Regions from separate parts of the Streptomyces sp. NPDC002476 genome, predicted to be linked through region 1. Evidence: riboswitches for the same ligand, from Rfam matches in the RefSeq annotation. Region 1 holds a riboswitch; the other holds the start of a gene.
The links. Region 1 has a riboswitch for glycine ahead of gcvT (glycine cleavage system aminomethyltransferase GcvT). Riboswitches for the same ligand answer to the same signal wherever they lie in the genome.
Positions count from the first base shown of each region.

Region 1 (17,019 bases):
TCGCCGACCGCCGTCGGCAGCCGGTCGAGGAGCTCTCCGGCGGACTGGCCAGGCGTGTCGAGATCGCCCGTGCGCTGCTGCACCGGCCCGGGCTGATCGTCCTGGACGAGCCCACCAACGGCCTCGATCCCACCGCCCGCGCCACCGTCTGGTCGGATCTGCTGCGCCTGCGCGACGAGTCGGGGATCACCGTCCTGTACGCGACGCACTACATGGACGAGGCGGAGTACGCCGACGAGATCGTCATCCTGCGCCGCGGCCGGGTCGTGCGGCAGGGCAGCGTCGACCGGCTCAAGGGCGGCCTGGAGTCGTCCCGCCTCGTGGTCGGCTGCGCGGACGACGAGGCCGCCGCACGGCAGTTGCGCGCGGCCGGTTTCGAGCCGCTGATCGAGCCCGGCGGGGTCGCGGTGCACTGCCCCGATCCCGAGGCCCGGATCGCGGAGGTGGTCCGGGCGCTGGACGTCCCGGTTCTGGCGGTCTCCGTGCACCACCCGTCCATGAACGACGTCTACCTGGCGGTGGCCGGGGAGGACGCGGAGGCCGGGGAGGAAGCGGAGGCAGGGGAGGACGCGGAGGCCGGGGAGGACGAGGCGGCAGAGAAGGGCATGGCAGCAGTGGCGGCAGGGGAGGACGAGGCGGCGGGGAAGGATCAGGCCGCAGGGAAGGACCAGGCCGGAGGGAAGGGCGGGGCGGCGGAGAGGAGAGCGGCCGGAGAGAGTACGGAGGCCGGGCCGGGCGAGGCGCCGCAGCACCCGGAGGAGGCGGTCACGCCATGACCGCGACGAACGCCCCCGCTTACGCCCCGGCGTGCGCCCCGCCCGGCCCCGCGGACGTCGACGGCCGGCTGCGGGTGGCCCTGCGCGCCATCGGCGTCATCGCCCACCGCGATCTGCTGCGGCAGGCCAGACGGCCGGGTGTGCTGATCAGCCAGGGCGCCCAGATCTTCTTCTTCGTCCTGGTCTACGCCGTCGGCTTCGACGGAATGATCGGCTCGGTCGGTGACGTACCGTTCAGCGCCTACGTCTTCCCCGGGATCATCGCCATCCAGGTCGTGTCGATCGGGGTCGCCTCCGGTCAGACGTATGCCTGGGACCGCGAGTACGGGGTGCTGCGCGAATTCCTCGTCGCACCGGTGCCCCCGGTCTGTCTGCCGCTCGGGAAGGTCGTCGCCGGGGCGGGGACGGTGTCGGCACAGAGCACGGTGATGCTCGCCTTCGCCCCGCTGATGGGCGTGGACCTGACGGCGGGCCGGTTCGCCGCCGCGCTCGGCTGCTACGCGCTGGCCGCCACCGTGTTCAGCGTCATCGGCCTCTGTCTGGCCACCGTCATCACCCGCGTGCAGACGCTCCAGGCCACCGTCCAACTCGCCATGTTCCCCATGCTGTTCCTGTCCGGTTCGGTCTTCAGCCCGCAGGACGTCCCGGCCTGGCTCGGCTGGATCATGCACGTCAACCCCATGACGTACGCCGTCGACCTGGCCCGGCAGACCCTGCTCGGCGGCGGCGGTCTGCTGCCGCGCTGGGCGGATCTCGGCGCGCTCGCCGCGATCCTGGCCGTCGCCATGACGGTGCTGCGGCTGCGGAGCGGGCGGTGAACGGCGCGGCCGACGAGGCGCACTGGCCCGCGCTCCCCGCGCACGCCGGGTGCCTGGGCGAGGTGCTCCTGGGGGAGGAGGAGGCGGCCCGCCGGGTGCTGGCGGGGGCGCTGGAATGGATCGAGGCACAGCTGGACTGGTTCGCTCCGGGGCGCTGGGAGGAGTTCCTGCCCCGCCGCCCCTTCCGGCCCGGCCCGCTCCTCGAACTCCTCGGACTGGTAAGGGTGCTGGACCGCTCGGGTGTCGTGCCCGCCACCGCGCCCCTGCCCTCCTGGGCCCTCGACCTGGCGGAGGAGATCGTCCACGAGTCGGAGTTCGGACGCGGTCTGCGTCGCGGAGACGCGTTCTTCCCCTACCACCTCAACCTGACCGCGCTCCTGGAACTCCTCGGCCGCCCGCAGCCCGCGCTGCGCGCGTCCTGCCAGGCACTGCTCACGGCGGACGCGGGCGGCCACTGCCGACCGTACAAACCGGTCCTCTCCAGGATCGAGCTGCGCTACTTCGTCGACCGCGGCGGTTTCACGGCCCCCGGTCGGCTGCCCGGCCTCGGCCCGCTCTACCGCCAGAGCATCGCCGCCAGGGGAGCGGACGTCCTTCAGCTGACGGGCGACGAGACCTACGCGCTCACCCATGTGCTCCTCTACGCGACGGACTTCGGCCACCACACCCGCCTGCCGTGCCGGGGCGAGTCGGTGGCGCGGGTGCGCGAGACCGTACGGGTGCTGCTCGGTGTCCACCTCGCCCGGGGGAGCCTGGACCTCCTGGCGGAACTGCTGCTGTGCGAGGCGGCCCTGGACGGGGGGCAGGGGCACACGCCGGATTCCCGGCCCGGTCCGGTGCCGGGCCCGGACCCATGCCCCGTTCCCGTTCCCGGTCCCGTTCCCGTTCCCGTTCCCGTTCCGAGGATCGTCCCGGGGCAGTGGCGACGGGCCTGCTGGAGCGCGCTGGCCGCCGCCCAGCGCCCGGACGGCGCCGTACCCGGTCCGGTGCACCGCCCTGAGATCCTGACCGGACTGACGGGGGACAAGGCCGCCGCGTACCTCTTCGGCACCTGCTACCACACCACACTCGCCTCGGCCCTCGCCGCCGCCGCGCGAAAGCCGGCTGAGGCGCCGGGTCCCGTCGGCCCCTCGGAATCCATCGGATTCCCGTTGCCCCGCGCACACCCCGAGGAGATCCGGCACTGGGCCCGAGGCGCGGCCGAGGCGGCCCGGACCGTCCCCCCCGCCGCACGCGCGGAACTGGCGGCGTGCCTCGGCCCCCTGCTCGCCCTCACCGTCCAGGCCCACGACCCGGCCGTCCTGACGGACGTCCTGCGCGTCGCCGCGCATCTCGGCCACGGCGACGATCCCCTGGTCCGGTCGGCAGCGGCCCTTCTGGCGGCGTGGAGGTCGGTGCCGTGACCGGGGCGGGGAAATCGCCGACCGGACCGGGACACGGCCGGCGGGCGCGGCGAAGTCGTTCCCGGGCGGCATGCACCACAGCCCTGGACGAGCACCGACCCGTATCGGGCGCAGGATCGTAATGCCCGCGTCCTGCGGCGTTGGGGCCCGGCCCGCATCGCGCACCGGGCGGGCCCGCTGCACACCTGCCATCACCACAGCGGACACACCGCGCTGAAGTGGTCACCATCCGCCAACCGCGTCCCCAACCTCACAGGTCGACATGGCCAGGGCAACCCGGTGGGCGGACAGACGCTGCCGCACGGGCCGTCCCGCGGGGTCTCGTCCGATGGTTGTCATCCGGCAGGTCGGGAGGGGACGGGGGACAGGGAGGCAGAAGGTGGATGAAGCCCACCTCGGTGAAGAGATCCAGGAGGCACTGCAGGAGCGCCTTCGCCGATCTGGTGTACGGCGTGTCGCGGGCCGCCCCGCGATCCGTTCCGTCTCCGCCGCCGTGGTCCTCGGGGGGTGGCTGCCAGGGGCCTGCGTGTGTGCTCATGCCACCGCTCCGGTCGGGGGAGAGGGGGGCTGGAGTGTGGACGAGGCCCGGACGAAGTCCGCCAGGCGGTCGATGCCGGTACGGATCTCATCGCGAGTCAGGGAACTGAAGCCGAGTCGGATGCGCCACCCTGAGCTGCACTGGGGCGGCACGCCGGCCGAGCGCACTTCGGCCGGGATCATGGAGCACGCTATCGCTCACCTGTGCGACTCCGCCGCGATCGTCGACCCACGTACCGAACCTCTGTCGCTGGTGGATGCCCGGACCAACCTCGACGGCTCGCCGGGCACCCGGGTGCCGCACTTGTGGCTGGAACGGGACGGACACCGACTCTCTACGGTGGAACTGACGGCCGGTCCGTTCACGCTGCTCGCGGGGCGGGACGGCGACGTGTGGGCCCGGGCGGCGCGGGCGGCCGGGAGGGAGACCGGAATCCCGGTCACCGCTGTCACGCTCGGCTCGGATCCGGAGCTGCGCGTCGCCGAGGGGCGCTGGGAGCACGCCGCCGGTATCACCGAGATGGGGGCGCTGCTGGTCCGGCCGGACGGGCAGGTCGCCCGGCGGTGCGCGGGGGTCGCGTCCGATCACGAGCGGCGCATGGAGTGGGTGCTGCGGCGGATCCTCGACCGCTGAGCGCCTCTCCGGTACATGGCTGAGGCCCGTACACCACGGGGGATGGTGGTGGTACGGGCCTCAGCCAGGTCTGTGTACCCGGTGCGGGCGATCCCCGTTCAGGCCGGGGCCGGCGCCGCCCCCGTTCCCGCCTCCGCGCGGCGTCGGCGGGCTTCCAGGCAGACCAGGATCAGTGACGGGACCAGGACGGCGGCCGTGATGGCGGTGATCCACCAGTGGGTGTGGGCGACGGCGGACGCGCTTCCGGCTGGGGTGTGAGGGCCCGCGGCGATGCGGTGCGCCGGCAGCGCAGTGAGAACCGAGGTGCCGCAGGAGCCGCCGATCCGCTGGAACATGTTGAAGATCGGCATGGCATGCGGGATCTGGCTCTTGGGCACCATGACCAGGCCTGTGGCCAGCGCCGGTGTGGTGGTGAGGCCGATGCCGCAGCCCCGTACGAATTGGACGGCGGAGAGCCACCAGTAGCTGTCGTGCTCGCTGACCACTGCCAGCGGAATCGTTCCGACGATGGTGACGACCAGACCGGTCAGGATCACCCGGGCACCGCCGATCCGGTCGGTGAACCAACCGGCCAGCGGCAGCGCGGCCACCGTACCCAGCGCCAGGGGAGCGGTCAGCAGGCCCGTGTCCACCAGGGACTCGTGCCGGGCCTGGAGGTAGTACTCCGGCAGCACGATCATCGCTCCGAACAGGGCCACGCCCATGCAGAAGATCACGACCGCGGCAGAGGAGAACGCGGCGTCCTTGAACAGCCGCAGATTGAGTAGCGGGGTGCGGGCGCGCAGGGCATGCAGGGTGAACCCGGTCAGCAGCAGGGCGCCGACGATCACCAGGACCAGCGGGAGCGCGCCCGTCGAGCCGCCGCCCTCACCCAGCCGGGAGATGCCGAACACCAGCGCGGGCAGCCCCGTCATGACCATCGCCAGCCCGGGCCAGTCCATCGGCAGCACCTGCCGCTCCGCCTTCCGCGGCAGCCGACGCAATCCGGTGGCCAGGCTGATCACTGCGCCCGCCCGGTCCGCCCCGCGCCGGTCACCGGGCGGGATCGCCCTGGCCGACTCGGTGATCGGCGAGGCCACGACACCGCGGGCCCTGGTACGTGCGGTCAACGAGCAGGGACGAGCGAGCGCTCCGTGACGTCCGTCCTCGAGGGACCTCCTCGGGCTCTCCCTGGGACAGCCAGCTCTGCCCGACGGACTTCCCACGGACGTCCCGCTGCGTGAACAGGGAAGGCCCTGACCGCTCCGAACGGGGTGAAGGAGCAGGTCAGGGCGCAATCCTCAGCACTCGATGATGTTCACCGCCAGCCCGCCCCGCGCCGTCTCCTTGTACTTCACGCTCATGTCCGCGCCGGTCTCCTTCATGGTCTTGATGACCTTGTCCAGGGAGACCTTGTGGCTGCCGTCGCCGCGCAGCGCCATCTTCGCGGCTGTGACGGCCTTGACCGCGGCCATGCCGTTGCGTTCGATGCACGGGATCTGGACGAGGCCGCCGACCGGGTCGCAGGTCAGGCCGAGATTGTGCTCCATGCCGATCTCGGCGGCGTTCTCGACCTGCTCGGGGGTGCCGCCGAGGACCTCGGCGAGGGCGCCCGCGGCCATGGAGCAGGCGGAGCCGACCTCGCCCTGGCAGCCGACCTCGGCGCCGGAGATGGAGGCGTTCTCCTTGAACAGCATGCCGATGGCTCCGGCGGCCAGCAGGAAGCGGACGACGCCGTCCTCCTTCTCCGCCTCGGTGGCGCCGCCGGCCGCGAAGTTCATGTAGTAGTGCAGCACGGCCGGGATGATTCCGGCGGCGCCGTTGGTGGGCGCGGTGACGACCCGGCCGCCCGCGGCGTTCTCCTCGTTGACCGCCATCGCGTAGAGGGTGATCCACTCCATCGCGTGGGCCTGCGGGTCGCCCTCGGCGCGCAGCTGGCGGGCGGTGGTCGCGGCGCGGCGGCGGACCTTGAGGCCGCCGGGCAGGATGCCCTCGCGGGACATGCCGCGCGCGACGCACGCCCGCATGACGTGCCAGATGTCGAGCAGGCCCGAGCGGATCTCGTCCTCGGTGCGCCATGCCTTCTCGTTCTCCAGCATCAGCGAGGAGATGGACAGGCCGGTCTCGCGGGACAGCCGCAGCAGTTCGTCACCGGTGCGGAAGGGGTGCTTCAGCACGGTGTCGTCGAGGACGATCCGGTCCGCGCCGACCGCGTCCTCGTCCACGACGAAGCCGCCGCCGACCGAGTAGTACGTCTTCTCCAGCAGCGTCGCGCCGTCACGGTCGAAGGCGAGGATCGTCATGCCGTTGGCGTGGTAGGGGAGGGCCTTGCGGCGGTGCAGGACCAGCTGCTCGTCGGCGTCGAAGTCGATCTCGTGCATGCCGAGCAGGTTGATCCGGCCGGTGGCGCGGATGTGCTCGACCCGCTCGTCGGCACTCTCCACGTCGACGGTACGGGGCGACTCGCCCTCCAGGCCGAGCAGGACGGCCTTGGGGGTGCCGTGGCCGTGGCCGGTCGCGCCGAGCGAGCCGTACAGCTCCGCCCGTACCGAGGCGGTGTGGGCGATCAGCCCCTCGTTCTTCAGCCGGCGCGCGAACATACGGGCGGCGCGCATCGGGCCGACCGTATGGGAGCTGGACGGGCCGATGCCGATCGAGAACAGGTCGAAGACCGAGATGGCCACGGGTACTCCTCAGGGTTGGTAGACACCGTTGTCTGCCGGGTGGTGCGCGTACGGGCCGGTCGGCCCGGAGAGCAGGGGACAAGGGATGGGGCACCGCGCTCACTGTCCCAGTGTGCGCGGTGCCCCACCCCGAGAGCCGCGGACCGTGTTCCGGACTGTTCCGGTACGGCCCGAGCCCGGCCTACGACAGGCCGGGGTACAGCGGGAACTTCTCGGCCAGCGCGACGACACGGGCCTTCAGGGCGTCGGCGTCGTACGACGGCTTCAGCGCGGCGGCGATGATCTCCGCCACCTCGGTGAAGTCCTCGGCACCGAAGCCGCGGGTGGCCAGGGCGGGCGTGCCGATCCGCAGACCCGAGGTGACCATCGGCGGGCGCGGGTCGTTCGGGACGGCGTTCCGGTTGACGGTGATACCGATCTCGTGCAGCCGGTCCTCGGCCTGCTGGCCGTCCAGCTCGGAGTCGCGCAGGTCGACGAGGACCAGGTGGACGTCCGTGCCGCCGGACAGCACGGAGACACCGGCCTCGGTGACGTCCGGCTGGACCAGGCGCTCGGCGAGGATGCGGGCACCCTCCAGCGTGCGCTGCTGGCGCTCCTTGAACTCCTCGGTCGCCGCGACCTTGAACGAGACCGCCTTGGCCGCGATCACGTGCTCCAGCGGACCGCCCTGCTGACCCGGGAAGACCGCCGAGTTGATCTTCTTGGCCAGCTCCTGCGTCGACAGGATGACGCCGCCGCGCGGACCGCCGAGGGTCTTGTGCGTGGTGGTCGTGACGACATGGGCGTGCGGCACCGGGTTGGGGTGCAGGCCCGCCGCCACCAGCCCGGCGAAGTGCGCCATGTCGACCATCAGGTACGCGCCGACCTCGTCCGCGATCCGGCGGAAGGCGGGGAAGTCCAGCTGACGGGGGTAGGCGGACCAGCCGGCGACGATCAGCTTCGGCTTGGTCTCCTTGGCCAGACGCTCGACCTCGGCCATGTCCACGACGCCGGTCTCGTCGACGTGGTACGGGACCACGTTGTAGAGCTTGCCGGAGAAGTTGATCTTCATGCCGTGGGTCAGGTGACCGCCGTGGGCCAGGTTCAGACCCATGATCGTGTCGCCCGGCTTCAGCAGCGCGAACATCGCGGCGGCGTTGGCCTGCGCCCCCGAGTGCGGCTGGACGTTCGCGGCCTCGGCGCCGAACAGCGCCTTGATCCGGTCGATGGCGATCTGCTCGACGACGTCGACGTGCTCGCAGCCGCCGTAGTAGCGGCGGCCCGGGTAGCCCTCGGCGTACTTGTTGGTGAGGACGGAGCCCTGGGCCTCCATCACCGCGACCGGAGCGAAGTTCTCCGACGCGATCATCTCGAGGGTGGACTGCTGGCGGCGGAGCTCGGCGTCGACGGCGGCGGCGACGTCCGGGTCCAGCTCGTGGAGGGAGGAGTTGAGAAGCGACATCAAGTGGTCCCTTGGGGTCTCAGTTGCCGGAGAACTCGGTGTACTCGTCGGCGGAGAGCAGGTCCTTCGGCTCCTCCGCGACACGTACCTTGAACAGCCAGCCGCCTTCGAAGGGAGCGGAGTTCACCAGCGAGGGGTCGTCCACGACGTCCTGGTTCGCGGCGGTGACCTCGCCGGTCACCGGCGAGTACAGGTCGCTCACCGACTTGGTCGACTCCAGCTCGCCGCAGGTCTCGCCCGCGGTCACCGTGTCGCCGACCGCGGGGAGCTGCGCGTAGACGACGTCACCGAGCGCGTTGGCGGCGAACTCGGTGATGCCGATCGTGGCGACACCGTCCTCGGCGGTCGACAGCCACTCGTGTTCCTTGCTGTAACGCAGCTGCTGGGGGTTGCTCATGACCTGAATTCTCCTGTACGCGGGGGAGTGCTGATGAACGGTGGTCTTACGGTATGAGACGCGATTGCGTCACTTTCGGGGCACGCGGGTGCCGGACGCGGCGCCGACACCTCTTCCGGCGCCCCGGCCGGGCGTCACTTGCGGCGCTTGTAGAACGGCAGCGCCACGACCTCGTACGGCTCGTGGTTGCCCCGGATGTCCACCCCGACACCCTCGGTGCCGGGCGTGGCGTACGCGGCGTCCACGTACGCGATGGCGATCGGCTTGCCGAGGGTGGGCGACGGGGCGCCCGAGGTCACCTCGCCGACGACCTCGCCGCCGACGACCACGGAGTAGCCGGCGCGCGGCACCCGGCGGCCCGCGGCGACCAGCCCGGCGAGCTTGCGGGGCGGGGCGGTCTCGGCGCGCTCGGCGGCGGCCTCCAGGGCCTCGCGGCCGACGAAGTCGCCCTCCTTCTCGAACTTCACGACCCGGCCGAGACCGGCGTCGAACGGGGTCAGCGCGGTGGTCAGCTCATGGCCGTAGAGCGGCATGCCCGCCTCCAGGCGCAGTGTGTCGCGGCAGGAGAGCCCGCACGGGACCAGGCCGTGCGGGGCGCCCGCCTCGGTGAGGGCCTTCCACAGCCCCTCGGCGTGCTCGGGCGCGACGAACAGCTCGAAGCCGTCCTCGCCGGTGTAGCCCGTACGGGCGATCAGCGCGGGGACACCGGCGACCGTGCCCGGCAGCCCGGCGTAGTACTTCAGACCGTCCAGGTCGGCATCGGTGACCGAGGAAAGGATGGCGACGGAGGCGGGCCCCTGGACGGCGAGCAGCGCGTACGCGTCGCGGTCGTCGCGCACCTCGGTGTCGAAGCCCTCGGCCCGGGCGGTGAGCGCGTCCAGCACGATCTGGGCGTTGCCCGCGTTGGCGACGACCAGATACTCGGGGGCCGCGGCCTCTCCCAGCCGGTAGACGATCAGGTCGTCGAGGATGCCGCCGTCCTCGGCGCAGATCATCGTGTAGCGGGCGCGGCCGACGGCGACGGTGCCGATGTTGCCGACCAGCGCGAAGTTCAGGAAGTCCGCGGCCTCGGGGCCGGTGACGGTGATCTCGCCCATGTGCGACAGGTCGAAGAGACCGGCCTTGGTACGGACCGCGTTGTGCTCGTCGCGCTCGCTGGCGTACCGCAGCGGCATGTCCCAGCCCGCGAAGTCGGTCATGGTCGCGCCCAGTGAACGGTGCAGGGCATCGAGGGCAGTACGGCGGGGTGCGGTGCTCATGGTGTGGCTCCCGGGGCATGACGGCGAGGACGATCCCTCCCCATCTGTCATCGGAACCTGAGAGGTTCGCCGAAACCCCCCGAAGGGTCCGGTTCGGCTTGCACCTTGGGTGGGGCCGCAGGGCGGCCCGCTTTTCAGATCTGCCTCATCCGCGCGGTACGGGGCCTGAGAGATTCAAGGGAGGAACTTGCTCCTTCGGCGCCCGGCCCATGCAATGACCGGAACTCTCCCGCGCGGATTCAAACGGCCGTTATGCAGTTGGCCGGGCCATCATCGCACGCATCGCGCCGGAGTGGGGCCCCGGTCCCGGGGGCAGTTCAACGGCGTGGACGGTTGCCCCGCATTACCACTTCTTTACACTTCGGCCATGGGCGGACATCCGACAGGGGGAGGGCGATGACGTCAAGGCGGTACGCGACGACCGCGGGGGCCGCGCACGACGCGATGCCCGCGCAGGCCGGAGCCCCGGCCGGGGAGGCGCCGGGCCGTCCCGCACCGCTCGTGCGCGACCTGCGGCGGCGCGGCGGGCACGCCCCGCGCGGCCTGCGCTTCGCGGCGGGCGACGTGGTGGTGGTCTCCGGGCTGCCCGGCAGCGGCAAATCCACCCTCATCCGGCGGACGGCCACGGTCCGCACCATCGATTCGCAGGACACCCGGGACCGCTGGGCGCGGATGCTGCCGCGCCTGCTCCCGTACGCCCTCTACCGCCCCCTCGTCCGCCTCGCCCACTACGCGGGGCTGCGGCGGGCGCTGCGCTCCGGCGAGTCCGTCGTCGTGCACGACTGCGGAACGCAGACCTGGGTACGCCGCTGGCTGGCCCGTGACGCGCGGCGCCGGGGCCGCGACCTCCACCTGCTCCTGCTCGACGTCACGCCGCGGACCGCCCGGGAGGGACAGCGGGAACGCGGCCGGGGCGTCTCCGGGTACGCGTTCGCCCGGCACCGCAGGGCGGTCGGCCGGCTGCTCCGGGACGCCGAGGCGGGGCTGCTGCCGTCCGGCTGCGGCTCGGCCGTGCTCCTGGACCGGGAGGCGGCGGGGCTGCTGGACCGCATCACGTTCACGGGGGCGCGGCTCGGGCCCGGGTAGCCGCTCGGGTTGACCGGGGCGCGGCCCGGGGGCGGGCGGCCGCCGGGCCGGGCGTCGATGCCCGGGGGGAGTGTCGGGGGGCGGGCTCGTGCCGCCCCGCGACTCCGCCCGCCGCGTTGTCGTCGTTCCTCGACGCACCGCGCCGCCCGCTCCGCCTCGCGGGTGAAGCCGCACGAGGACACTCCCTGATCCACCCCGGTCGCCCCCAGGCCGTAACCTTCTGCCGGAAGGCTCGGGCAGAAGCTCGGGAAAGAAGGGGAAGCAGTGGACATTCCGGCGCAGGTCCAGTCCCATCCGCAGAGCGGATGGCCGGCCAACGAGCTCGAAGAGGTGCTGATGGCCTCGGTGGGAGCGGCGGAGGCCGGCGGGCGCCTCGTCGAGGTGCTCGGGCGCAGCCACGTATGGGTGCCGCTCCCCAACGGCGGCGGCCCCGACTCCCCGGAACTCGACCTGCCGACGCTGGAGATCGACGGAGCCGCGTTCGTCCCCGTCTTCAGCTCCGAACAGCAGTTTCTCGGCTGTGTCGGCGACCGGATGTCCTACACCGTCGCCCCCGCCGTCGAATTCGCCCGCGGCCTGCCCCCGCAGCTCGGCATGGCCGTGAACCCCGGCGGCGCGGTCGGGATGCCGCTGCCGCCGCCCGCCGTGGCCGAGCTCTGCCGTACCGGACGCACCCCGCTGGACGGACCGGCCACCGGAGGCCGGGTCCGCCTGTACGAACCGGACTGGCAGGAGGAACCCGTCGACTTCCTCGCCGCCGCCGCCGGGGAGTTCGAGGAGAGCGGCGTGGTGCTCACCGCCCGCCGCACGCTGGCCAGCATCGAGGGCGACGACCCCGTCCTCTTCGTCGGTGTCGAGTTCGCCGCCTGGGACGAGGCCGCGCGCGATGCCCCGATGGACGCGCTGGGCCGCGCGCTCGGTCGCGTGGCGGTGCCCTGGCCGGTCAACCTGGTTCTGCTCGACGTGGCGCAGGACCCGGTCGGGGACTGGATGCGGGAGCGGATCCGTCCGTTCTACCAGCGCGCGCAGCGGTAGGCCCGGTCGTCGAGCCGCCGCCCGCCGTGCGACGCCCGGCTCGCACACACGTGGGGCGGCGAACGCCAGTCCGAGGCGTCAAGTCGGTGTCAGGACCGGCACCTAAGCTGGTTTCATGGCGGGTGTCACGGCATCATGCCGCGCCCGTGTGCCCCGGGAGCGGCGGGCCGGCACAGTGGATCGAAGAGGGGCGGGACCAGGTGAGTGCGTCAGGCACCGCGGCGGCCGGGCAGGTCGAGCACATGCTGCGCCAAGTGACGCCCGGGCGCTACGACGCGTACGAGGCGCTGCTCCAGGCCCTCGCGCACGACCGGATCTGGATGCTTCTCTGGAACGGCCGGGCGGGTTCGCCCGACGCCCAGTACGGAAACATGGAGATCGACGGTCTCGGGTACGCCCCCTGCGTGACCTCCGCCCAGGAGCTCTCGGCCAGCGGCTGGACCCGGGCCCATGAAGTGGTCACCGGCCTCGACATCGCCCGCGCCCTGTTCCCCGACCGCTGGGGCATCTGGCTCAACCCGCACGCCCCGGGCGGCGGCGTCGGCATCCCCTGGCTGGACCTGCGCCGGATCGCCACCGGCCTCGACCGGATGCCCGCCGGCCCGCTCCGGCTCACCGAACCGGCCATCGAGATCCCGCAGTTCTACGCCCTGCTCGCGCAGAACGCCCACCGCACCCCCGCGATCCGCTCGCTGCGCCGCGCCTGGGTGCAGCCCGCGCTCGGCACGGCGTACCTCGCCATCGGCCTCGACCTGTACGACACGAGCCGGCCCTCCGTCGACGCGGTGCGCGCGATGATGGGGCAGTCGGTCGCCGCGGTCCCGGAGGGGCTGCCCGTCTCCACCGTCGCGATGTCCGACGAGTACGACCCGGTCGCGATGTGGCTGCGCGTCAACTCCCGCCCGTTCTACGACCGCGAGGCCCACGCCCCGGCGCCCGGCTACGGCTACCCGCCGGGCGCGGGCGCGTACTGACACCGCTTCCCCCGGGCGCGTGCGCCGTGGCGTGCGATGCGCGGAAGCCGTCCCGCGCTCCCGCGCCCCGCGACGCGTCGGCTCCTCCCTCGCACCGGCGCACGATCGTTCGACCGGGATGTCCGGAACATGCCACACATGCCCTTCGTGTCGCACATCTCCGTTCGGAAGCCGTCTGGTGGCGAAAGCGAAGAGTATGCGAGTCATCGCCACGTTGAGCATCAACTGACCTGTGTTCGACGGGCGTTCGCGTGCGTCCGGATAACGGATCGCGTCGGTCCGCATCACGGTTAGGCATCCATTCGCCTGTCGGTATGGCTAGCGCGCGCGGCTGCGATGAAGACTCCCGCAGCAAGGGCGTCTTGCCGCCTCCGCGTACGACTTGACTGATCCGTGCCGCCACAGCGGCCAGTTCGGCCCGGCCACCGCCGGTTGAGAGGGGTCCTTGCCACGATGACGGCACCACTGCACGAGCCGACCACGGAGACGGATCCGAACGCGACCGGTGGGCCCGCGGCCGGCTCCGGGGCCAAGAAGGTCGAGGGACGTTCCCTCAAGCAGATCGCCTGGCACCGCCTCAAGCAGGACAAGGTCGCTCTGACGGGTGGCATCGTCGTCCTCTTCCTGATCGCGGTGGCGGTCTTCGCGCCGCTGATCGTCTCCCTGCTGGGGCACCCGCCGAACGACTTCCACCAGGACAAGCTCGACCCGCTGACCAACCTGCCCACCGGCTCCCTCGGCGGCATCAGCAGCGACTTCCTCTTCGGGGTCGAGCCCAACAAGGGACGGGACGTCTTCAGCCGGATCGTCTACGGCGCCCGCATCTCGTTGCTCGTGGCGTTCCTGGCGGCCCTGGTCGCCGTGGCCCTCGGCACGCTCTTCGGTATCGTCGCCGGCTACTTCGGCGGCTGGATCGACGCCGTGATCAGCCGGGTGATGGACGTGCTGCTCTCCTTCCCGCAGCTGCTCTTCATCATCTCCCTGGTCTCGGTCCTCCCCGACGACCTGCTCGGTCTCACCGGCAGCGGGGTGCGCATCGCCGTACTCGTCGCCGTCATCGGCTTCTTCGGCTGGCCGTACGTGGGCCGCATCGTCCGGGGGCAGACGCTCTCGCTGCGCGAACGCGAGTACGTGGAGGCCGCGCGGAGCCTCGGTGGCGGGCGCGGGCACATCCTCTTCCGTGAACTGCTGCCGAACCTGGTGGCGCCGATCACCGTCTACGCGACGCTCATGATCCCCACCAACATCCTCACCGAAGCGGCCCTCAGCTTCCTCGGTGCCGGTGTCCGGCCGCCCACGGCCTCCTGGGGCGGCATGCTGCGCGACGCCCTGGAGACGTACGAGCACGACCCGATGTTCATGGTCTTTCCCGGCGTGACGATCTTCATCACCGTACTGGCCTTCAACCTCTTCGGGGACGGGCTGCGCGACGCCCTGGATCCCAAGGGGACCCGATGACCAACGACTTGCCCCTGCCGCACCGTCAGGTGGCTTCTCCCATGGTTCTCCGGCATGCAACGGCCTGGGACCGCGATCTCGGAGGTTGCGAGAAAATGTCCACAGTTTCCTCGAAACGACGGCTCACCGCTGGTGCGGCCCTCGTGGTCGCGGCGCTGATGACCACCACGGCGTGCGGCGGCAGCGGCGACGACGGCGACGGTGGCAGCGCGAAGGGCGCGGGCTTCAACGCGGCGTTCAACAAGGTCGCCAACCCGTCCACCAAAAAGGGCGGGACGCTCAGGATGGTCGGCAAGCAGGACCTGGACTCGGCCGACCCGCAGCGTGCCTACTACGGCATGGCCTGGGACTTCATGCGCTTCTACACCCGCCAGCTGGTCACGTACGACACCAAGCCGGGTGTCGCCTCGACCAAGCTGGTCGGTGACCTCGCCACCGGCCCCGCCGAGATCACGGACGGCGGCAAGACCTACACGTACAAGCTGCGTGAGGGCGTGACCTGGGAGGACGGCTCCAAGCTGACGTCCAAGGACGTCAAGTACGGCATCGAGCGCATCTGGGCGACGGACACCATCACCGGCGGTCCGCAGTACCTGAAGCAGGCGCTGGACCCGAAGGGCGAGTACAAGGGCCCGTACAAGGACTCGTCGCCGGACAAGCTCGGCCTGAAGGCGATCGAGACGCCCGACGACAACACCATCATCTTCAAACTGCCCAAGCCCAACGGTGACTTCGAGCAGTTCCTGGCCATGCCGTCCGGCACGCCCGTGAAGGCGTCCCAGGACACCAAGGCCAAGTACACCCAGCGGCCGTTCTCCTCCGGCCCGTACAAGTTCGAGTCGTACAAGCCGAACAAGGGCATCGTGCTCGTCCGCAACGACAAGTGGCAGAAGTCGTCGGACCCGGTGCGCGCCGCGCTCCCCGACAAGATCACCGTGACGATCTCCGCCAACCTGGAGGAGAACGACAAGAAGCTGATGGACGGCGACTACGACGTCGACCTCAACGGCACCGGCATGACCCAGTCCGGCCGCGTCACCGCCATCCAGAAGCACAAGGACAGCGTCGACAACATGCAGACGTCGTTCGTCCGCTACGTCGCCCTGGTCCACGCCGCGAAGCCGTTCGACGACGTCCACTGCCGCAAGGCGGTCTTCTACGCCACGGACTTCGCCGCCATCCAGCAGGTGCGCGGCGGCGAGATCTCCGGTGGCGCGATCGCCAACAGCGCCCTCCCGGCGTCCATCAAGGGCCACAGCGACTACGACCCGTACGGCGTGCTCGCCCGCAAGGGCAAGCCGGACCTGGCCAAGGCCAAGGACGAGCTGAAGCAGTGCGGCCAGCCGAACGGCTTCTCCACCAAGCTCACCGCCCGCAACAACAACCCGGGCGAGGTCGACGCCGCCGAGGCGCTCCAGGCGCAGCTCGGCAAGGTCGGCATCAAGGTCTCGGTCGACCCGATCAACGGTGCCGAGACGTCCAGCATCACCGGTTCGCCCGCCGTCGTGAAGCAGCGCGGCTACGGCATGACCATGAGCGGCTGGGGCCCCGACTTCCCGTCCGGGCAGGGCTTCGGCCAGCCGCTGTGGGACAGCCGGTACCTCTCGGAGACCGGCAACTACAACGAGTCGCAGATCAAGGACCCGCAGATCGACAAGCTCTTCGACCAGGCGATCGCGGAGACCGACGCGGACAAGGCCGGTGAGATCTACGGCCAGATCGACAAGCGGATCCTCGACCAGGCCGACTGGATGCCCTTCATCTACGAGAAGAACATCACCTGGCGCGGCAACCGACTGACGAACGTCTACATGTCCGACGCCTACAACGGCCGTTACGACTACGTCTCGCTCGGCGTCGTCAAGTAGTAGCTGACGGCGGCGGCAACAGCAGCCGCCGCCGGCAACAGCAACAGCGGCCGACCCCGTCGGCCGCCCCACCGCCGCCGAAACCCGCCAGTCCGAAGGGCAGGTGATGGCCGGGGCGGTGGCCGGGAACCCCACGAGGGATCCCGGCCACCGCCGGGCCGCGCACAGTGCTTGCTTATCTCATCCGGCGCCTGTTCGCCGTAGTCATCATGGTGCTCGTCGTACTGCTCGCGACCTTCACCATCTTCTTCATGCTGCCCAAGTGGGCGGGTCAGGACGTCGCAGTCCTCTTCGCCGGCAAGGCCACCGGTGCCGAGCAGCTCGCGGGCATCCGGATCAAACTGGGGCTCGACGAGCCCCTCCTCGTCCAGTTCTGGGACTTCGTCAAGGGCATCCCGATGGGGCGCGACTACGCGAACGGTGACGACGTCACCCACTGCGCCGCCCCCTGCTTCGGGTACTCCTTCCGCACCGAGGTGCCGGTCTGGACCACCCTCAAGGACGCCCTGCCCGTCACCGGCGCGCTCGCCGCGGGCGCCTGCGTGCTGTGGCTCGTCGGCGGTGTCGCCACCGGTGTCGTGTCCGCGCTCAAGCGCGGCACCATCTGGGACCGGGCCGCGATGACCACCGCCCTCGGCGGCGTCTCCCTGCCGATCTTCTTCACCGGCAT
Region 1 covers NZ_JBIARH010000006.1:261,679-278,697, reverse strand. The annotation lists gene ACFYXM_RS10275 (ABC transporter ATP-binding protein) at 1-776, shown strand, start outside; gene ACFYXM_RS10270 (ABC transporter permease) at 773-1,594, shown strand; gene ACFYXM_RS10265 (DUF6895 family protein) at 1,591-2,997, shown strand; gene ACFYXM_RS10260 (hypothetical protein) at 3,656-4,168, shown strand; gene ACFYXM_RS10255 (MFS transporter) at 4,267-5,277, opposite strand; gene ACFYXM_RS10250 (L-serine ammonia-lyase) at 5,449-6,831, opposite strand; gene glyA (serine hydroxymethyltransferase) at 7,013-8,272, opposite strand; gene gcvH (glycine cleavage system protein GcvH) at 8,292-8,669, opposite strand; gene gcvT (glycine cleavage system aminomethyltransferase GcvT) at 8,804-9,928, opposite strand; glycine riboswitch at 10,073-10,170, opposite strand; gene ACFYXM_RS10230 (AAA family ATPase) at 10,325-11,014, shown strand; gene ACFYXM_RS10225 (enhanced serine sensitivity protein SseB) at 11,279-12,049, shown strand; gene ACFYXM_RS10220 (enhanced serine sensitivity protein SseB C-terminal domain-containing protein) at 12,250-13,023, shown strand; gene ACFYXM_RS10215 (ABC transporter permease) at 13,477-14,481, shown strand; gene ACFYXM_RS10210 (ABC transporter substrate-binding protein) at 14,577-16,349, shown strand; gene ACFYXM_RS10205 (ABC transporter permease) at 16,517-17,019, shown strand, end outside.

Region 2 (12,455 bases), on a different contig from region 1:
ATGGTACTGCAGGGGGGACCCTGTGGGAGAGTAGGTCGCCGCCGAACAGTTTTTGTGGGGAAGCCCCGCACCCTTGTGGTGCGGGGCTTCCTCTTTTTTTGCAGGGCCGGCCCCTCACGGGAGACGGCCGCGTCACCCCCGTGCACCCGCATGAGGTGGCTGCGGGTAAAGTCAGGGGGCATCATTCGTACGTTCTTCACAGGAGGCCCCCGGGTGGAGGTCCAGGAGACTCGGGTTCAGACGGACCGGGTACTCACCATCCCCAACATCCTCAGCATGGCTCGCCTTGTCGGCGTCCCGCTCTTCCTGTGGCTGATTCTCCGCCCCGTGTTCGGCGGCCCGCAGAGCGACGGCTGGGCCCTCCTCGTCCTGATGCTGAGCGGCATCAGCGACTACCTCGACGGCAAGCTCGCCCGGCGCTGGAACCAGATCAGCAGCCTCGGCCGGCTCCTGGACCCCGCCGCGGACCGCCTTTACATCCTCTCGACCCTCGTCGGCCTGACCTGGCGGGAGATCCTGCCGCTCTGGCTCACCGCGGTACTGCTGGCGCGTGAGCTGATGCTCCTCGTGATGGTGGGGATCCTCCGCCGCCACGGCTACCCGCCGCCCCAGGTGAACTTCCTCGGCAAGGCTGCCACGTTCAACCTGATGTACGCGTTCCCCTTGTTGCTGCTCAGCGACGGAAGTGGTTGGCTGGCATCGCTGGCCGCAATTTTCGGATGGGCGTTCGCAGGTTGGGGTACAACGCTCTACTGGTGGGCAGGCATCCTCTACGTCGTTCAGGTCCGCCGACTCGTCAAGGCGGACGCAACAGCCGATTGAGCTCGTTGAAGCGGCGCCGCGCAGTGTGGCCGGCCCCCGCTCGTACCCCGAACAGTGCCCCGACGGGCGAAGTCGGCCAGACCGTCGTCTCTTCAAGGAGGACGATTCCGACATGAAGGCCGTCGTGATGGCTGGTGGCGAAGGCACGCGCCTTCGCCCCATGACCTCGAGCATGCCCAAGCCGCTCCTCCCGGTCGCCAATCGACCGATCATGGAGCATGTGCTGCGGCTGCTGAAGCGGCACGGGCTCAACGAAACCGTCGTCACCGTCCAATTCCTCGCCTCACTGGTCAAGAACTACTTCGGGGACGGCGAAGAGCTCGGGATGGAGCTCAGTTACGCCAACGAGGAGAAACCGCTCGGCACCGCCGGAAGCGTGAAGAACGCCGAGGAGGCGCTGAAGGACGACACCTTCCTCGTCATTTCCGGTGACGCGCTCACCGACTTCGACCTCACCGATCTCATCGCCTTCCACAAGGAGAAGGGCGGGCTGGTGACGGTGTGCCTGACCAGGGTCCCGAACCCTCTGGAATTCGGGATCACGATCGTGGACGAGGCGGGCCAGGTCGAGCGCTTCCTGGAGAAGCCCACTTGGGGTCAGGTCTTCTCGGACACCGTCAACACGGGCATTTACGTCATGGAGCCCGAGGTATTCGACTACGTCGAGGCCGATGTCTCCGTGGACTGGTCCGGCGACGTCTTCCCGCAGCTCATGAAGGAAGGCAAGCCCATTTACGGCTACGTCGCCGAGGGCTACTGGGAAGACGTCGGCACCCATGAGAGCTACGTCAAGGCCCAGGCCGACGTCCTGGAACGCAAGGTCGACGTCGAGATCGACGGCTTCGAGATCTCACCGGGCGTCTGGGTGGCCGAAGGCGCCGAGGTGCACCCCGACGCGGTACTCCGCGGCCCCCTCTACATCGGGGACTACGCGAAGATCGAAGCCGGAGCGGAAATTCGCGAGCACACGGTCATCGGGTCCAACGTCGTCGTCAAGAGCGGCGCCTTCCTGCACAAGGCCGTTGTCCACGACAACGTCTACATCGGCCAGCACAGCAATTTGCGCGGATGCGTGATCGGCAAGAACACCGACGTCATGCGGGCCGCCCGGATCGAGGACGGGGCCGTCATCGGGGACGAGTGCCTGATCGGCGAGGAATCGATCATTCAGGGCAATGTCCGCGTCTACCCCTTCAAGACCATCGAGGCCGGGGCGTTCGTCAACACCTCGGTGATCTGGGAATCGCGCGGTCAGGCACATCTCTTCGGAGCCCGGGGTGTTTCAGGGATTCTGAACGTCGAGATCACCCCGGAACTGGCGGTCCGGCTCGCCGGTGCCTATGCCACCACCCTCAAGAAGGGTTCGACGGTCACCACGGCGCGCGATCACTCCCGCGGCGCCCGGGCGCTGAAGCGTGCGGTGATCTCGGCGCTCCAGGCCAGCGCCATCGACGTACGGGACCTGGAGAACGTACCGATGCCCGTCGCCCGCCAGCAGACCGCGCGGGGCAGCGCCGGCGGGATCATGATCCGTACGTCCCCCGGCGTGCCCGACTCGGTCGACATCATGTTCTTCGACGAGCGGGGTGCGGACCTGTCCCAGGCCCGGCAACGGAAACTGGACCGGGTCTACGCCCGTCAGGAATACCGTCGCGCCTTCCCCGGCGAGATCGGGGACCTGCACTTCCCGTCCAGTGTCTTCGACTCGTACACCGGATCCCTGCTGCGCAACGTGGACACCACGGGGATCGCGGACGCCGGGCTGAAGGTCGTCGTCGACGCGTCCAACGGCAGCGCCGGGCTCGTCCTGCCCAGCCTGCTGGGGCGGCTCGGCGTGGACGCGCTGACCATCAACCCGGGCCTCGACGAATCGCGGCCCACCGAGTCCGCCGACACCCGGCGTGCCGGCCTGGTGCGGCTGGGCGAGATCGTCTCCTCGGCGGGGGCCGCGTTCGGCGTGCGGTTCGACCCCGTCGGCGAACGGCTCTCCCTCGTCGACGAGAAGGGCAGGATCGTCGAGGACGACCGGGCACTCCTGGTGATGCTCGACCTCGTCGCGGCCGAGAGGCGCAGCGGGCGCGTGGCGCTGCCGGTGACCACCACACGGGTCGCCGAACAGGTCGCGGCGTACCACGGGACACAGGTCGAATGGACGACGACGTCGCCCGACGACCTGACCCGCGTGGGACGCGAGGAGGGCACCATCTTCGGGGGAGACGGCCGCGGCGGCTTCATCGTTCCCGAGTTCAGCAGTGTCTTCGACGGTTCTGCGGCCTTTGTGAGACTGCTAGGGCTCGTCGCCAGGACCCAGCTCACCCTCAGCCGGATCGACGCCCGGATCCCGCGCGCCCACGTCCTGCGCCGCGATCTGGCCACGCCCTGGGCCGTCAAGGGCATGGTCATGCGGCGGGTCGTCGAGGCGGCGGGGGAGCGCAGCGTCGACACGACGGACGGCGTGCGGGTCGTCGAGGCCGACGGGCGATGGGTGATGGTGCTGCCCGACCCTGCCGAGGCCGTCACCCATCTGTGGGCCGAGGGGCCCGACGACGCGTCCGCGCAGGCCCTGCTGGACGAGTGGGCGGGGGTCGTGGAGAGCGCAGGTCACTGAGGGGACCCACCGGTGTGCCCGGGGCGCTCCCGGGCGCCGCAGGCCACACCGATGGGCCCATTCGGCGGTAGCGGCGGAGCCGTGCGACGATGTGCGGCATGCCGCAGCAGACCCCCGATCGGAGTATCCCCGCGCGTCCCGACGCGTCCATGTCGCTGCTGACCAACGTGATGGACCACAGCCTGGACGACGGGTACGCCGAGGCGTCGGCGCGTCGCAGGGCCGACGGGGCCGCGGGCATGCCCCGCAGGCTCAGATCGAAGCTCGGCCTCGCCGCCTGCCTGGTGCTCGCCGCTCTGGTCGTCACGCTCGGCGCCGCGCAGGCGCGTGTCTCGGCCCCCGTCCTCGCCAAGGAACGCGAGGAGCTCATCGACCGCATCGACGGCGAGACGAAGGCGGCCGACTCCCTCGAGTCCCAGGTGGACGGACTTCGGGAAGACGTGAGCAGACGCCAGCGCAAGGCGCTGGAGAAGCATGGCGGGGACCAGGGGGAGCTGGTGGCACTGCTCGCCGGGGCGACACCCGTGCGGGGGCCCGGCGTGAAGCTCGTGGTCGACGATGCGAAGGAAGCCGACGCGGGAGGCGGCGGCCCCCGGGGGAGCAGCAGCTTCTCCGACACCGGGCGCGTCCGCGACCGGGACCTCCAGCGGGTCGTCAACGGCCTGTGGCAGTCCGGCGCCGAGGCGATCGCGATCAACGGACAGCGACTGACGGCCCTGTCGGCGATCCGCGCCGCCGGTGACGCCATACTGGTCGACAACAGACCGCTCGTGCCGCCGTACACGGTGCTGGCGGTGGGGGACGGGAAGCCGCTCGGTGCCGCGTTCAGGGACAGCGACGACGGTCAGTACCTGCAGGCGCTCAAGGACACCTTCGACATCCGGACCAGCATGTCCGTCCAGGAGAAGGTGAGCCTCCCGGTCGCCCCCAGCCTGATCGTACGAACAGCACAGCCTTACCGGGCCGCAGACACCGGCAGTGGTGCGGCAGACGCAGAGAAGGGCACACCGTGATCGCCGTACTGGGCCTCGTCTTGGGAGTCGTGGTCGGGCTGTTGGTCCGGCCCGAAGTGCCGGCGGTGGTCGAGCCCTACCTTCCGATCGCCGTCGTCGCCGCGCTCGACGCCGTCTTCGGTGGGCTGCGGGCCATGCTGGACGGCATCTTCGTCGACAAGGTCTTCGTCGTCTCGTTCCTGTCGAACGTCGTGGTGGCCGCGCTGATCGTGTTCCTGGGCGACAAGCTGGGCGTCGGGGCCCAGCTCTCCACCGGCGTGGTGGTCGTGCTCGGGATCCGGATCTTCTCCAACGCCGCGGCCATCCGCCGGCACGTCTTCCGGGCCTGACGCCGATGAGCGACGCAGAGACCCCCGAGAACAGCGAACCGGCCGCCGAGCGGCCCGACGACACCACCCCGGAGCTCACGGGGCGCCAGCGGCTCATCGCCGGACTGTGGCCCCCGCGGGTGACGCGCGCCCAACTCGTCGTCGCGCTCCTGTTGTTCGTCCTCGGCCTGGGGCTGGCCATCCAGGTGCGTTCCACCAGCGACAACAGCGCGCTGCGCGGGGCCCGCCAGGAGGACCTCGTGCGCATCCTCGACGAGCTGGACGACCGCACGCAGCGCCTGGAGGACGAGAAGCAGGGGCTCGAGGCCCAGCGCACGGAACTGGAGAACAGCTCCGACCAGGCCGAGGAGGCCCGCAGACAGACCGTCGAGAAGGAACGGCAACTCGGCGTCCTCGCGGGTACCGTGGCCGCCCACGGGCCCGGGATCACTCTCACTGTCGACGATCCCGGCAACGGGGTGAAGGCGGACATGCTGCTCGACGCGCTCCAGGAGCTGCGCGCGGCGGGTGCCGAGGCGATCGAGGTCAACGGGGTCAGAGTGGTGGCCAACACGTACTTCTCCGGTGATGGCGGCAATGTCAAGGTCGACGGCCGTAAGATCACCGCACCGTATGTGTTCAAGGTGATCGGGAAGCCCCAGGACCTGGAACCCGCGCTCAACATCCCCGGCGGTGTGGTGCAGACACTGGAGAAGGAGCAGGCCACGGTGCATGTGGAACAGGTCGACGACATCGTCGTGGACGTCTTGCGACCGGCGCAGCGGCCTGACTACGCTCGGTCGTCATCCCCGTGAGGCCGCGGTACGGAAGGGTCGAGCAACACGGGCGGGAGGTTGCGGGGGGTCGCCGCACCGTCATGGTGGTGCGTGGTGGAAACTGTCGAGTGGATACGGACGTTGTGAAGTTGTCCGGGTCGGCAGGTGTGTTCGTTCAGGGTTCGTCCTGCCCCACGGGCGGGTCTATTTCGGTCAAGGGGAATCGCCCGTGAAGTTGTTTGGGAAGTTGTTCGGCAAGAGCGCTCGCGACGAGGCTGCCCGTCATCGCGCACCGCGCCACGGCCAGGCGGACGAGGCGGGCTCGCAGCGCCCGCTCTTCCGCGATGAGACGTCCGGTCCGGGCAGCGGCGCCGCGGGCGCCTCCGGCGCGTCGTCCGTTGACCCCGCCGGTGCCGGCCGCATAGGTTTCGGGGCACCGTCGAACTCGGGTACGGGTGGAGGGGTCGGCCCGGGGCAGGAGGGTTCGTCCATGCCGGTCTGCACGAGGTGCGGCCACCGCAACACCGAGGACAGTCGCTTCTGCTCCTACTGCGGCGCGCCGCTGAGGGGCGGAATTCCCGAGCGTGCCTCGGAGACGACGTCGACCATCTCCATCTCCGGTCTGGAGGCGTACGACGCGGAGACCACCGGGCAGACGGCCCTGCCGTCCCTCTCGCCCGAGGCACAGGCTGCTGTCGAGGCTCTTCCGGTCGGCTCGGCGCTCCTCGTGGTGCGGCGCGGTCCGAACTCCGGGAGCCGCTTCCTGCTGGACGGTGAGCTGACCACGGCCGGCCGCCATCCGCAGAGCGACATCTTCCTCGACGACGTGACCGTGTCGCGTCGGCACGTGGAATTCCGCCGGAACCCCGACGGCAGCTTCACGGTCAGTGACGTCGGCAGCCTCAACGGCACCTACGTCAACCGTGAGCCCATCGATTCCGTCGCTCTGTCGAACGGTGACGAAGTGCAGATCGGCAAGTACCGGCTGGTCTTCTACGCGAGCCAGCGGGGCATCTGACCCGTCAGGGAAGGTCCATGCTGAGAACACCGACGGGCGGTGCCGGTCACGGCACCGCCACGGCCGAAGACCGTCCGATGAGCATCGGCACGGTGCTCCTGCGGCTGCGCGACGAGTTTCCCGAGGTCACGATCTCCAAGATCCGCTTCCTGGAGGCCGAGGGTCTCGTCGAACCGCAGCGGACCCCCTCCGGTTACCGCAAGTTCCGCGCGGCCGATGTGGAGCGCCTGGCACAGGTCCTCCGCATGCAGCGGGACCACTACCTCCCGCTGAAGGTCATCCGCGAGCATCTGGACGCGCTCGGCCGCGGCGAACGGCCCGCGCTGCCCACCGGCAGCCTGAAGGATCCGGTCGACGCGGGCGCGGACGCGCAGCCCTTCCGGGCGACGGCGCCCCGGATCGGCCGTGCGGAGCTGCTCGCTGCCGCGGAGGTCACCGAGAGCGACCTGGCCGAGTGGGAGTCGTACGGACTGGTCACCCCCACCGCCGAGGGCGGCTACGACGCCGAGATGGTGACCGTGGCAAAGCTTGTGGCGGATCTGGGCCGATTCGGTCTGGAACCGCGTCACCTGCGTGCCATGCGGGCGGCGGCGGACCGTGAGGCCGGGCTCATCGAGCAGGTCGTCGCCCCCCTGCGCCGTCACCGGAATCCGCAGACCAGAGCCCACGCGGAGGCCACCGCGCGAGAACTCGCGGAGCTGTCCGTACGGCTCCATTCCGCCCTGGTGCAGACCGCTCTCAGGGTGCGCCTCCACTGATCGCGTCGCCGCCCCGACTACCCAAACCTGCCGAGCACGTCCTAGGGTTGCTGTGTGAACGAGCTCGACGTTGTGGGTGTCCGGGTGGAGATGCCCTCCAATCAACCGATCGTGCTCCTGCGTGAAGTGGGAGGCGACCGGTTCCTCCCCATCTGGATCGGTCCTGGTGAGGCGACCGCGATCGCGTTCGCCCAGCAAGGCATGGCTCCGGCCAGGCCCCTGACACACGACCTCTTCAAGGATGTGCTCCAGGCCGTCGGTCAGGAGCTGACCGAGGTCCGCATCACGGATCTGAGGGAGGGGGTCTTCTACGCGGAGCTGGTCTTCGCCAGCGGGGTCGAGGTGAGCGCACGCCCCTCCGACGCCATAGCTCTCGCTCTGCGGACGGGAACGCCGATCTACGGCAGCGACGGCGTGCTCGACGACGCGGGCATCGCCATTCCGGACGAGCAGGAGGACGAGGTGGAGAAGTTCCGCGAGTTCCTCGACCAGATCTCACCGGAGGACTTCGGCAGCAGCAGCCAGTAGCCGTCAGGCAGTGACCCGTCCGAGGGGACGCCGACAGCGCATCCGACAAGCCTTTCCCGCTCGCACGGCAGGGAAACCACCCTCAGGGTGATTATCACTCGGCGTGCCGAGTGTGGCGATCGTTGACGCACCCCGAGTGACTGCCTACCTTCGAGGTGGCAGGTCAAGGACGGAGGTCGGCGTGAGAAGCAGCGGCGACGGTACGGCAGTCGGTGGGCCGTATCCGCAGCAGGGGAGTACGGCCGGCCGCACCATCGGGCAATCGGTGAAACCGACTGTGGTGGCGGGGGGCGGAGTGACATCGGCCGACGACATCGGCTACAGGGGGCCGACGGCCTGCGCGGCCGCGGGGATCACGTACAGGCAGCTCGACTACTGGGCGCGCACGGGCCTGGTCGAGCCGAGCGTGCGCCCTGCGTACGGATCGGGCACGCAGCGGCTCTACAGCTTCCGGGACGTCGTCCTGCTGAAGATCGTCAAGCGCTTCCTGGACACGGGCGTCGCCCTCCAGAACATCCGCACCACGGTGCAGCACCTGCGGGCCCGGGGATTCCAGGACCTGGAGCGGATGACGCTGATGAGCGACGGGGCGACGGTCTACGAGTGCTCCTCGCCCGACCAGGTCGTCGACCTGCTCCAGGGGGGCCAGGGGGTCTTCGGGATTGCCGTGGGCGTGGTGTGGCACGACGTGGACGCCGCCCTGTCGCAGCTGCACGGCGAGCGGGTGGACACCGGCGAGACGCTGATCGGGAACAATCCCACGGACGAACTGGCACGTCGGCGCAACCGCGCCGGATGAACGCGCCGGGGAACCGGGGCACGGCGATTGTCAGTGCCATGGGGCAGCATCGGAAGATGTGAGAGCCGCGCCCACCATCCTGCATCTCGACATGGATGCCTTCTACGCCTCCGCGGAGCAGGCGGCGAAGCCCAGCCTGCGCGGCAAACCGGTCGTGGTGGGCGGTCTGGGGCCGCGCGGAGTCGTCGCCACCGCGTCGTACGAGGCCCGGCACTTCGGGGTGCACTCGGCGATGCCCATGGCGCAGGCGCGGCGTCTGGCGCCCAACGCGGCCTATCTGGTGCCGCGCTTCCATCTGTACCGGGTGGTCAGCGATCAGGTGATGGAGTTGCTGGGGCGGCTCTCCCCACTGGTGGAGCCGCTCAGCCTGGACGAGGCGTTCGTCGACCTGGAAGCCGGTGGGGTGGCCGACGACACGGCCTCCGCGCTGGCGGTCGGCAAGGAGCTGCGCGCGGTCATCGAGGCCGTCACCGGGCTCACCGGCTCGGTCGGGCTCGCGGGTTCCAAGATGCTGGCCAAGATCGCGTCGGAGGAGGCGAAACCGAACGGTCTGCGGCTCATCGAGCCGGGGACGGAACGGGCGCTGCTCGCGCCCAAGTCCGTGCGGATCCTGCCCGGCGTCGGGCCCGCGACGGCCGATCATCTGCGGCGGGCCGGGATGACGACGGTCGACGACCTGGCCGAGGCGGGGGAGGCGGAGCTCGTACGGCTGCTCGGCAAGGCGCACGGCGGCTCGCTGTACCGCATGGCTCTCGGGCACGACGACCGGCCCGTCGTCGCCGAACGCGACGCGAAGTCGGTGTCGGTCGAGGACACCTTCGACACGGACCTGCACGACCGGGTGCGGGTCAGGACGGAGGTGGAGCGGCTGGCCGACAGGTGCGTCCGGCGGCTGCGCGGGGCGGGGCGGTCAGGGCGCACGGTGGTGCTGAAGGTGCGGCGCTACGACTTCTCCACGCTCACGAGGTCCGAGACGCTGCGGGGGCCCACGGACGATCCCGCGGTGGTCCGGGAGGCCGCCGCGCGGCTGCTGGAGGCCGTCGACACCACCGGGGGCGTACGGCTCCTGGGGGTGGGGGTCACGGGTCTCGCCGACTACACCCAGGAGGACCTGTTCGCCCAGGCCGCCGGTGAGCGGGCCGCCGCCGGGGACACGGCCGAGACGGGCGCCGACGAGGGGCGGGAGCCGGACCGCGCGGCGGCCGGCGCGTCCGAGGAGGCACCGGAGACCGCCGAACGGCTCGCGGCCAGGGGCTGGCCCGCCGGCCACGACGTCCATCACGACACATACGGTCACGGCTGGGTGCAGGGCAGCGGCCTCGGCCGGGTGACGGTCCGGTTCGAGGAACCCTGGTCGGCGCCCGGCCGGGTGCGCACGTTCCGGACCGACGACCCGGAGCTGCGGCCGGCCGATCCGATGCCACTGGTGCGCGATCCGGTGGACTACTCCTCCTGGCCGGCCAGGCTGCCGAAGTCCCTGTCCGGGGCGGTCCCCCCGGGTGAGGAGTCGAGGCCGTAGTGCCGGTACAGCTGAAGCTCCTGTTCCGGCGAGAGGTGGCGGCCGACACCGAAGTCGGGCGCTTCCCTGATCAGGGCGCGGTCGAAGGGGACGCGGAGGGTGTCCTCCACGAATTCGCTGGGTTCCAGCGGGACGAACGCGTCCCGGCTGAAGAGTCCGGTGCGCACGGCCGCCCACTCGGGTACGCCGGTCGCGTCGTCGAGGTACACCTCGTCCACGGTTCCGATCTTGGTTCCCTTGCGGTCGAACGCCTTGCGGCCGATCAGGCTGCGCGGATCGATGTCGTTCTGCACGATCCCTCCCACTGGTCGCGGCTACTCCACAAGCACTACAGAAGGGCACAATCGGGGGGTTGGCCACTCGAGGGCTCCGCCACGAACCCCGCTGGTAGGCTGGTCACGGCCGCTGACCCCGTGCGGGAGAGCCTCCGGAACCGATCCGAAGGCGCCGAAGGAGCAAATCCTCCCCGGAATCTCTCAGGCCCCCGTACCGCACGGACGAGGTCACTCTGGAAAGCAGGGCGGGTGCCGTGCGGCCGCGTGCCGGTTCGGTTCCCTTCCTCACCGACGGTGAAAGCCGGTGTGCCGCAGGTGTGCCGGTGAAGCTCTCAGGTCGAGATGACAGAGGGGGAGGCCGTTCGGGCATCCGCGCCGCGGTGCCCCTTCGCAGGTCGTGACAGACCAGGAGGCCTCCACCATGACCCCCCGTCGCACTCCGCTCTCCCAGCTGGAGCAGGGCATTCCGTTCGAGCAGCGCCACATCGGTCCCGATGCCGAGTCGCAGTCGAAGATGCTCGCCCAGGTCGGTTACGGATCGCTGGACGAGCTGACCGCGGCCGCGGTGCCCGATGTCATCAAGAGCGCCGAGGCGCTCGCCCTGCCGGGTGCCCGCACCGAGGCCGAGGTCCTGGCCGAGCTGCGCGCCCTGGCCGACCGCAACCAGGTGCTGGCCCCGATGATCGGGCTCGGTTACCACGGCACCTTCACCCCGCCGGTGATCCTCCGCAATGTCATGGAGAACCCCGCCTGGTACACGGCCTACACGCCGTACCAGCCGGAGATCTCGCAGGGCCGGCTGGAGGCGCTGCTCAACTTCCAGACCATGGTCGCCGACCTCACGGGGCTGCCCACCTCCGGCGCCTCCCTGCTCGACGAGGGCACCGCGGCCGCCGAGGCGATGGCTCTCTCTCGACGGGTCGGCAAGGTCAAGGACGGCGTCTTCCTGGTCGACGCCGACGCCCTGCCGCAGACGATCGCGGTCGTCGAGACCCGCGCCGAACCGATCGGTGTGGAGGTCGTCGTCGCCGATCTCACCGACGGCATCCCCGCCGAGCTCGCCGAGCGGGGCGTCTTCGGCGTCCTGGTGCAGTACCCGGGTGCCTCCGGTGCGGTGCGCGACCCCCGGCGCGTCATCGAGCAGGCCCGTGAACTCGGTGCGATCGTCACCGTCGCCGCAGACCTGCTGGCCCTCACGCTGCTCACCTCGCCGGGCGAGCTGGGCGCCGACATCGCCGTCGGTACCACGCAGCGCTTCGGCGTCCCGATGGGCTTCGGCGGACCGCACGCCGGCTACATGGCCGTGCGCGAGAAGTTCGCCCGCAGCCTGCCCGGGCGCCTCGTCGGCGTCTCCGTCGACGCGGACGGCAACAAGGCGTACCGGCTGGCCCTGCAGACCCGCGAGCAGCACATCCGCCGCGAGAAGGCCACCAGCAACATCTGCACCGCCCAGGTGCTGCTCGCCGTGATGGCCGGGATGTACGCCGTCTACCACGGCCCCGACGGGCTGCGGCTGATCGCCCGGCGCACCCACCGCTACGCGACGGTCCTCGCCGCGGGTCTGCGCGCTGCCGGTGCCGAGATCGTGACCGAGAGCTACTTCGACACCCTTACCGTACGCGTCCCGGGCAGGGCCGCCGATGTCGTGGCCGCTGCCCGCGAGGGCGGGGTGAACCTGCGGCTCGTCGACACGGACCTGGTCTCCGTGGCCTGCGACGAGACCACCACGCGTACGCAGATCGCCGCCGTCTGGGCCGCCTTCGGCGCCGAGGGCGACATCGACGCGCTGGACGCCGACGCCGCCGACGCGCTGCCCGAGAACCTGCTGCGTGCCGACGAGTTCCTCACCCACCCGGTCTTCCACCAGCACCGTTCCGAGACGGCCATGCTGCGCTACCTGCGCGGGCTCGCCGACCGGGACTACGCCCTGGACCGCGGCATGATCCCGCTCGGCTCCTGCACCATGAAGCTGAACGCGACCACCGAGATGGAGCCGATCACCTGGCCCGAGTTCGGTGCGCTGCACCCCTT
Region 2 covers NZ_JBIARH010000077.1:7-12,461, forward strand. The annotation lists gene ACFYXM_RS36130 (CDP-alcohol phosphatidyltransferase family protein) at 214-822, shown strand; gene ACFYXM_RS36135 (sugar phosphate nucleotidyltransferase) at 935-3,430, shown strand; gene ACFYXM_RS36140 (DUF881 domain-containing protein) at 3,580-4,443, shown strand; gene ACFYXM_RS36145 (small basic family protein) at 4,440-4,772, shown strand; gene ACFYXM_RS36150 (DUF881 domain-containing protein) at 4,778-5,566, shown strand; gene ACFYXM_RS36155 (FHA domain-containing protein) at 5,757-6,545, shown strand; gene ACFYXM_RS36160 (MerR family transcriptional regulator) at 6,563-7,303, shown strand; gene ACFYXM_RS36165 (bifunctional nuclease family protein) at 7,358-7,831, shown strand; gene ACFYXM_RS36170 (MerR family transcriptional regulator) at 8,013-8,630, shown strand; gene ACFYXM_RS36175 (DNA polymerase IV) at 8,689-10,149, shown strand; gene ACFYXM_RS36180 (PRC-barrel domain-containing protein) at 10,074-10,442, opposite strand; glycine riboswitch at 10,556-10,651, shown strand; gene gcvP (aminomethyl-transferring glycine dehydrogenase) at 10,846-12,455, shown strand, end outside.
Region 2: linked by a shared signal. The riboswitch ahead of gcvP (aminomethyl-transferring glycine dehydrogenase) and the one ahead of gcvT (glycine cleavage system aminomethyltransferase GcvT) in region 1 are both predicted to bind glycine.